4 regions of the Terrabacter sp. R4-6 genome follow, and region 1 is predicted to be linked to each of the others. Evidence: predicted binding sites of a transcription regulator. Region 1 holds the regulator's gene; each other region holds the start of a gene.
The links. Region 1 encodes LexA, which represses DNA repair genes until DNA is damaged. Its sites were predicted from a motif close to TCGAACANNTGTTCGA; they were not measured.

Region 1 (2,196 bases):
GAGGCAGCAACGCTAGGCCGGGCCCGGGACGGCGGGAGCCCGTCATCCACGGGACCGCGGTCGAGCCCGGTCGCGCGGGCGACCTTGCGCCACAAGGACGGCGCCACGGCCAGGGGTGGGGACAGCAGGACGCCGCACCCCCGGTCAGGGGTGCGGCGTCCGGGGCAGGAACGGCGGGGTCGAAGCGCCGCTACCGCCAGCCGCTGAAGGTGGAGCCAACGCGGCGGATCAGGAGGGCCGGGACCGGCGCAGCCGAGCACACGGCATACGACACGGGACGGGCCCTGGACGGGCTGGACGGGTCAGCGACCCGGGACGACGAGCTGCTGGCCGCTGTGGATCGCTGTGGTGCTGAGGGCGTTGGCGATCTGGAGCTCGACGACGCCCTCGGCCGTGGTCAGCTCGGGAAGCTCGCGGGCGGCGATGCCCGACAGGGTCTGGCCGGACTGGACCGTGATCGTGCGTGGCTCGCCCGTGGCCGACGCGAGCTGGCCCGCCAGGCCGACACCGAGGACGGAGACGACGCCCGCGACGAGGAGCGTGACGACGAGGCGGCCGAAACGCGTCAGGCGCATCGGCGGCCTCGCGGCACGGGCCGCACGCGCGGCCTCGGGCCCGGTGGGGACGAGGACGAGGCGAGGCCGGCCGGTCGACTGCGACCGCGCGGGCTCCTCGGTGTGCGGCTGACGAACGGCCTCGAGGACGATGGCGCTCATGGTGACCTCCCCTTGCTCCTGAACTGGCGAACACATGTTCGATAGAACGTCTGTACGAGTTGTAGCACGGATGTTCGACGAAGTCGAGACACGCATCGAACAGGTGTTTGGCAACTGTGTTCGAACTGCGTAGTCTTTCCTCACACCACAGACCTCACCAGCCACCACTGACACTGGCCCCACACCCAGCGTCACGACGCGGTCTGACGAGCCGACGAAGGGGACACCATGGGCGTGACCGAGCTTCCCGATCGCGAGACCGGCGACGGTCTCACCGTCCGCCAGCGGCGGGTGCTCGAGGTCATCCGCAACTCCGTCGACCGGCGCGGCTACCCGCCGAGCATGCGCGAGATCGGCGACGCCGTCGGCCTCGCCAGCCCCTCGAGCGTCTCGCACCAGCTCAACGCCCTCGTCGCCAAGGGCTACCTGCGCCGCGACCCGAACCGGCCGCGGGCCCTCGAGGTCGTCTCGCCCGACGCGAAGGCCGAGGAGCTCGGCTACCGCGGGGGCGACGCCACCGCGCCGCGTCCGCGCGGCGACCACTACGACACGGAGACCGACTCGGGCGATGCCCGCCCCGAGGCGTCGTACGTGCCGGTGCTCGGCCAGATCGCGGCCGGTGTGCCGATCACGGCCGAGGAGGTCGTCGAGGACGTCTTCCCGCTGCCCAAGCAGCTCGTCGGCGAGGGCGACCTCTTCCTCCTCAAGGTCAACGGCGACTCGATGGTCGAGGCCGCGATCTGCGACGGTGACTGGGTCGTCGTGCGCCAGCAGCAGCACGCCGAGAACGGCGACGTCGTGGCCGCGATGCTCGACAACGAGGCCACGGTCAAGACGTTCAAGCGCACCGACGGGCACGTGTGGCTCATGCCGCACAACCCCGACTTCTCGCCCATCGACGGCGACCACGCGACGATCCTCGGCAAGGTGACGGCGGTCCTGCGCCGGCTCTGACAGCGCCCGCTCCCCCACCGACGACGATGCCGTCGGCGCCCTCCGCGCCGACGGCATCGTCGCGTCCCGGGAGGCGTATCGGGTGAGGCGGCGACAGACTCTGACCCGTGAGCCCTGCGAAGGAGACCGCCATGGCACCTGGCCGCACCCGCGACGTCGTCCTCACCTACCGCTACCTGCGCGGCGCGATGATCGCGCTGCTGCTCATGCTGCTGCTCTCGGTCGGCTACCAGTGGTGGTGGGAGACCGACCACTCGTGCTGGCTCGGCTCGATCAGCGCGTACTACTACACGCCGGCGCGGACCGTCTTCGTCGGCTCGCTCTGCGCGCTCGGGGCCAGCCTCATCGCCTACAAGGGCCACTCGCCCGAGGAGGACGTGCTGCTCAACTTCTCGGGCTTCATGGCCTTCGTTGTCGCCATGGTGCCGACGGTGCCGGACGGACGGTGCGGGCCGAACGCGTACACCCAGACCCCGGCCGAGATCGCCGCGGCCGTGCGCAACAACATCTGGTCGCTCGTCATCGT
Region 2 (2,196 bases), 2.3 Mb from region 1:
GGCCAGGGGGTCTCGTGGTCGAGGTCGCAGCGGGTGGCGGGGACGTGGCAGTCGGGTCCGCGGCAGGTGCCGTCGACGGCTTGGACGTGCTCGAGGACGGCTTGGGTGGGGCGGTAGGTGCGGGTCGGTCGGGTGAGGGCTCGGCCGGTGCGCAGGTCGACGGGCAGGGTGGCCCAGAGGGAGCCGGGTCGGGTGATGATCTCGCGGGCGTGGGTGGCGGTGACCCAGCCGTGGCCGGGCAGCTCGCACGCGGTGTCGGCCTGTCCGGTGGCGACCTCGAAGGGCACGACGATCCACGCCAGCGCGGCAGCGCCACCGGAGACCCCTCCCGAGGTGGCCCTGGACGCTGCACCGGGCGCCTTGTGGGGCGCCTTGTCGGTGGCATGGCCGGCCGCGGCGGTGAGCTCCGGCCGGCGATGGTGGGCTTCGCGGAGGAGGGCGTCGGTGGCGAGGTCGGCGCGGAGCTGGTCGAGGCTGCGCGGGTCGCCCGCGCCGCGCAGTCCGCGCGCGGTGGTGTCGAGGTGGTCCATGACCGCGGCGACGGACGCGGCGTCGGTGGTGACGGTCAGCCAGCCCATCCCGTCGTCGGTGACCCGGCCGAACACCCCGCGCCGGGCCCGGGCGTGCGCGTGCCGCTCGGCGCTGCCCCGGGCATCGACCGAGGCGACCGCGCGCCGCAGGCGGGCGGTGAAGGTGCGTTGCGGGAGGGGTTGGCCGTCCCGGGACGGGGCGAGCACGGCCTGAGCGACGGTGGTGACGTCGGCGTCGGGCAGCAACGCGGTGTCGGAGGCGACCTGCAGCACCCGGTGCAGCGAGGTCGCCCCGGCGCGGAGCGCGCCGAGCAGCGCCCGGTGCCGTCGCGGGCGGGTGGCCACCGCGAGCCGCCGGGCGACCTCCCCGGTCCCGACGCCGGTCGCGAGCGCGATCTCCTCGGTGACGACCCGCTCGGGAGAGACCCGCGCGGACACCCGGGCGGCGGCCCCGGCGGGCAGGGCGTCGATCTGCTGGGCCTCGATAGTGGCCAGTGCGCCGTACGCGGCGAGCAGGTCGGCCTCGAGGCGGGCCTTGGCGACCTCGAGCGCCTGGATCTCGGCGAGCACCCGCTCCCCGGCCCGCGCCAGCCCCTCCAGCGCCGCCGCCGCTCGGGCCCGCCCGCGCCCCGCGCGCAGCTGCGTGAGGACCGGGTCGAGGGTGCGCGCCCAGTGGTCCGGGTCGGAGGACCATCGGGCACGCAGCACCGGCCAGGGCCCTCCCGAGCGCACGGCGGAGGTCTCGGCCGGCGACGCGACGTACGGCACGGGAACCTCCTTTTGATGGCACCTTCAGGACCTCTATTAGAACAGGTGTTCGACCGCGTTTCAAGAGCCGGAGCCAACCTGTGGACAACGAGTTGGTCTCTCCTGCAGTCGAACCCGAGGACTGAAGCGACCTGTGGACGACCAGGGGTGTCCCTGTCGGCATCCGCGCATAGGGTCTCCGCATGGCGCGCACGAGACTGACGGTCACCGGCACTCCGGTCGGCGACATCGAGCTCGCGATGGTCACGCCGGTCGGCACGCGACGCGCCGAGGCGCTCCCGCTGCTCATGGCCCACGACGGTCCGGAGTACTCCCGCCGCGCCCACCTCCTCTCCGTCCTGCGCGCCGCGACGGACGCCGGCCGCGTCCCACCGACCCGCGTCGTCCTGCTCGAGCCCGGAGCGCGCAACGAGCGGTATGCCGCCAACCCCCTCTGGGCGGAGGCGCTCACCGCGCACGTGCTCCCGACGGTCGGGACCGCATACGCCATCGACGGGAGGCCGACCCTCATGGGGGCGAGCCTGGGAGCGCTCGCCTCCCTCCAGGCGGAGTGGTGCCACCCGGGGACGTTCGGTGGGCTCTTCCTGCAGTCGGGGTCCTTCTTCCGCAGGCGCGTCGACGACGAGGAGGACTTCGAGTTCTGGGACCGCGTCACGACCTTCGTGACCAACGTCAGGCGGGTCCGGCGACGCCGCACCGACGCGCGCATCGTCATGACGTGCGGCACCGACGAGGGCAACCTGACGAACAACCGCCAGATGGCGCGGACCCTCGCCGCGAGCGGTCACGACGTGTCCTTCACCGAGCTGCCGGGCCGGCACGACTGGCGCTCGTGGGAGGCGGCGTTCGACCCGCACCTGCTCGACCTGCTCGCCCGTCCGGCCACCCGCTGACCGGC
Region 3 (2,196 bases), 580 kb from region 1:
GACCTGCGAGAGCCCCTGCTCCGGCGCATCGCCGAGGGCATGCCGGCCTACGGATCCTGTGCCGGGATGATCATGCTCGCCGACCGCATCGCCGACGCCCGACCCGACCAGCAGACCCTGGGCGGCCTCGACATCACGGTGCGGCGCAACGCCTTCGGCCGCCAGGTCGACTCCTTCGAGCAGGACCTCGAGTACACCTGGAGCGACCCGTCCACGACCGGCACGGTGCACGCCGTCTTCATCCGCGCGCCGTGGGTCGAGCAGGCCGGCCCGGGCGTCGAGGTCCTCGCCCGCGTGAGCGAGGGCCCGGCCGCCGGTAGGATCGTCGCGGTCCGGCAGGGCAACCTCATGGCCACGTCCTTCCACCCCGAGGTGGGGGCCGACCGCCGGATCCACGCCGAGTTCGTCTCGATCGTCAGAGAGCACCGACTCCAGCAGTCGGGTGCACGCCAGTCACCGGAACGCGAGGACACTGCATGAGCGGCCACTCCAAATGGGCCACCACGAAGCACCAGAAGGCGGCCAAGGACGCCAAGCGCGGCAAGCTCTTCGCCAAGCTCATCAAGAACATCGAGGTCGCGGCCCGCCAGGGCGGCGCCGACCCCGCCGGCAACCCGACCCTCTACGACGCCATCCAGAAGGCGAAGAAGACGTCGGTGCCCAACGACAACATCGACCGCGCCGTCAAGCGCGCCTCGGGTGCCGAGGCGGGCGCGGCCGACTGGCAGACGATCATGTACGAGGGCTACGCCCCCAACGGTGTCGCCGTGCTCATCGAGTGCCTCACCGACAACCGCAACCGGGCCGCCGCCGAGGTGCGGACGGCGCTGACCCGCAACGGTGGTCAGCTCGCCGACCCGGGCTCGGTGTCCTACGTCTTCAACCGCAAGGGCGTCGTGACCGTCCTCAAGGACGCCGGCTCCGAGGACGACATCCTCGAGGTCGTGCTCGAGGCGGGCGCCGAGGAGGTCAACGACAACGGTGACACGTGGGAGATCATCTCCGAGGCCACCGACTTCGTCGCGGTCCGCAAGGCGATCCAGGACGCCGGCATCGACTACGAGTCGGCCGAGGCCTCGTTCGTCCCGAACCTCCAGGTCCCGCTCGACCTCGACGGTGCGAAGAAGATGATCCGCGTCATCGAGGCCCTCGAGGACAGCGACGACGTGCAGAACGTCTTCGCCAACGGCGACATCCCCGACGACGTGCTCGCGCAGCTCGACGACGACGAGGACTGACTGCACGGGCCCACCCGGCCCGGGGGTTCGACGAGGAGGCACGCCGGGACCGGCGTGCCTCCCCTCCTTTCGGGGGAGGCCCGTTAGCGTTGTCCCGAACACCTGTTCGGATCGTCCAGTGCCCCAACCCAGGGAGGTATGCCGTGCGCGTCCTCGCGGTCGACCCCGGGCTCACGCGCTGCGGCGTCGGCGTCGTCGACGGGGTCCCGGGGCGCAAGCTGTCCCTCGTCGAGGTCGGGGTCATCCGGACGCCGTCCGGAGACCCGACACCGAGACGGCTCGTCGCCGTCGAGGACGAGATGCGCCAGTGGTTCGCGCGGCACCGTCCCGAGGCCGTGGCCATCGAGCGCGTCTTCGCCGACACCAACGTCTCCACCGTCATGGGCACCGCGCAGGTGACCGGGATCGTCATGATCATGGCCGAGCGGCTCGGCCTGCCCGTCACCCTCCACACCCCGACCGAGGTCAAGGCCGCCGTCAGCGGCAACGGCCGGGCCGACAAGGCGCAGGTCACGACGATGGTGACCCGTCTGCTCGGTCTCGACACCCCACCCAAGCCGGCCGACGCGGCCGACGCCCTCGCCCTCGCGATCTGCCACGTGTGGCGCGGCGGCACACAGAGCCGCCTCGAGACCGCGCGGCTCGAGGAGCTCGCGCGCTCCGGCCGCCGGGGGAGCGGCATACCCCGCCGTGTGCCGCCGGGAGCCGCCCCACCGGTGCAGCGCCTGCGCGCCGCGACCACCCAGCCCACCCGCACCGGCCCCACCACCCGACCCCACCCTGGAGCCCAGCCCCGATGATCGCCTCGCTCTCCGGCACCGTCCTCAAGGTCGGCCTCGACTCGGTCGTGGTCGGCGTCGGGGGTGTCGGCATGCTCGTCCACACCACGCCGGCCACGGCGACGTCCGTGCGCCTCGGGCAGCCCACGCAGCTCGCCACGAGCCTCGTCGTGCGCGAG
Region 4 (2,196 bases), 750 kb from region 1:
TGGCACCCGTCGGGGGCGCGGCCGGACCCTGGCTCAGGAGTCCTGGTCGAAGGGTCGTTCGAACCGCTCGTGCTGCTCCTGCCACTCGTGGCGTTCCCCGCGGGGGAGCGGCTCGGTGGACCCGGCCGACGGGCGCCGCGGGTCTGCCTTGGTGTCGGGCGCTCGGCGGTCGGACGGGACGGCGATGCCCACGCGTTCGCCCCACGCGTCGTAGCGGCGCTTGTAGCGACGGATGCGTCCGGCGAGCTTGTAGACGAGGAAGGCGCCGAGCACGAGGAAGACCAGGGCGATGGCCGCCGCCAGCCACGGGTGCGCGATGGCGAGGGCCGTGACGCCGGTGACCGTGACGTCCTCGGTGGTGCTCACGAGGACGTTGCTCGCGGGCTCGGGCGAGGTGTTGACGGCCGCGCGCAGGCCGGCCTTGATCCCGTGCGAGATGAGGGCCGTGACGCCGCCCGTCGCCGCGCCGACGGCGGCGTCGAGGCTGGCCGTGTCGTGGCCGATGAGGTAGCCGATCGTCGCGCCGACCGCCGGCCTGACGACGGTGTGCACGGAGTCCCAGACGGAGTCGACGTAGGGGATCTTGTCCGCGAGCATCTCGACGACGAAGAGGACTCCCGCCCCGATGAGCACGTCGGTGCGGGCCAGGGCGTTCGGGATCTGGCTCAGGTTGAAGATCTTGTCGGCCAGCCCGAGGACGAGCACGACGGCGTACGCGTTGATGCCGCTGCCCCACCCGGTGGTGAAGGCCATGGGGATGAGCTCGGCGCCCACGACACCCCTTCGGTCGTGCGCCGGTCACGATGGGCCGGTGCGGGTCTGGCCAGGCCGGTCGGCCGAGCCCAGGTCCAACGTCCCTGACGCTCCCGTATTCCCGTGGGCGACGCAACGGGGCGCGCTGGGCTGGCCGGTCGGGGGCAGCGGAACGGGCCCGATCCGTGAGCGGACAGGACCCCTGCGCCCCTCCGTTCGCGGACCGAGCCCGCGGCATCACTCTGCCGCTGGGGACGCGCACCGACCTGAGCCCGGGTACTCAGATCGGTCCGGACCGTGACGGAACGGGCACGTGCGCCGTGGCCGGCTGCAGCGGTTCCGGATCGCGTGGAGGTGACCCGCGGACCGCCTTGACAGGCTGTCGGCGGCAGGGGTTAGGCTTCGAGTATCGAACAGGTGTTCGAATCTCGTTCTTCCGGGTGAGTGCCGGGGAGAGGAGGTCCGGGCCGGTGTTCGAGCCAGTCAGTGGTCAGTCAGTGGTCAGTCAGTGGTCAGTCAGTGTCAGTCAGTTGTCAGTTCAAGTCGTCGGTTGGTGTCGGGCCGCTCGTGTGGGGCGCGGGTGGTCTGGGTCGTGATGTCCGGCCTCGACGTGTCCGAGGGAGACGTGTCGTGGTGCGCAGGTTCAGTGACGCCGTGCAGGTGAGAGTGCGCGAGCGGAAGCAGCAGGAGCAGTCCGTCGTGGGCCGGTCCGATGGCCGGGCCGATGGCCGGGTCGCGAGGTCGACCCGGCCGCCCGGGTCCTCGGGAGCCACCGGGTCCCCGGGGTCCCCGGGGTCCCCGGGGTCGGAGCCATCGGGATCGCCGGCGTCGCCGGGGGACGGGACCCCCGAGGCGCCACCCGAGGCGTTCATCTGGCGCGGTCGTCTCTACGTCGTGCGTGGCGTCCTCGCCCAGTGGCGCGAGCGGCGGGCCTGGTGGCACGACGCGCTCGAGGCCGACGAGGCGCAGGTGCGTCCCGGCGAGACGCTCGTCGCCGCGGCGAACGAGCAGCACGTCTGGCGCGTCGAGGCGAGTCCGGGGTGGTCGTTCACGCCCGGGGTCTACGACCTCGCCCACGACGAGTCCCCGCGCGGCGACCACTGGTCGCTCGTCCGGGTCGCCGACTGAGCCCATGAGACGAGAGAGGAGAGGAACCACCATGACCACCGCCCACGACCTGCGTCGCCCACCCATCTCCGTCGCCGTGCTCGACCTGCTCGAGCGGGGCCGGGCGACCCTCGAGAGCGCGTGCCGCACGAGCGACGCGTCCGAGCGCTACCGCGACGCCCACCTCGGGGCCCTGCGCGCCGCCGCGGCCCTCGTCGCCGCCCGCACCGTGCCGTCGCCCCGCTCGCGACCGCGCAGCGTCTGGCAGGTGCTGCCCGGGGTGGCCCCCGAGCTGGGGGAGTGGGCCGCCTTCTTCGCCGCCTGCTCGGCGCACCG

Region 2: ACSSS0_RS08800 (HNH endonuclease signature motif containing protein) is a predicted target of LexA. The motif match lies at 1,336-1,351, and genes of this name have one in related genera.
Region 3: ruvC (crossover junction endodeoxyribonuclease RuvC) is a predicted target of LexA. The motif match lies at 1,333-1,348, and genes of this name have one in related genera.
Region 4: ACSSS0_RS01055 (DUF6504 family protein) is a predicted target of LexA. The motif match lies at 1,163-1,178, and genes of this name have one in related genera.

What each region holds. Positions count from the first base shown of each region.
Region 1 is NZ_CP197224.1:4,115,515-4,117,710, reverse strand. It holds gene ACSSS0_RS19115 (LysM peptidoglycan-binding domain-containing protein) at 303-716, opposite strand; gene lexA (transcriptional repressor LexA) at 945-1,670, shown strand; gene ACSSS0_RS19105 (hypothetical protein) at 1,778-2,196, shown strand, end outside.
Region 2 is NZ_CP197224.1:1,861,200-1,863,395, reverse strand. It holds gene ACSSS0_RS08800 (HNH endonuclease signature motif containing protein) at 1-1,298, opposite strand, end outside; gene ACSSS0_RS08795 (alpha/beta hydrolase) at 1,481-2,191, shown strand.
Region 3 is NZ_CP197224.1:56,762-58,957, reverse strand. It holds gene pdxT (pyridoxal 5'-phosphate synthase glutaminase subunit PdxT) at 1-480, shown strand, start outside; gene ACSSS0_RS00280 (YebC/PmpR family DNA-binding transcriptional regulator) at 477-1,238, shown strand; gene ruvC (crossover junction endodeoxyribonuclease RuvC) at 1,382-2,038, shown strand; gene ruvA (Holliday junction branch migration protein RuvA) at 2,035-2,196, shown strand, end outside.
Region 4 is NZ_CP197224.1:226,022-228,217, reverse strand. It holds gene ACSSS0_RS01060 (DUF4126 domain-containing protein) at 34-774, opposite strand; gene ACSSS0_RS01055 (DUF6504 family protein) at 1,198-1,881, shown strand; gene ACSSS0_RS01050 (SAV_6107 family HEPN domain-containing protein) at 1,913-2,196, shown strand, end outside.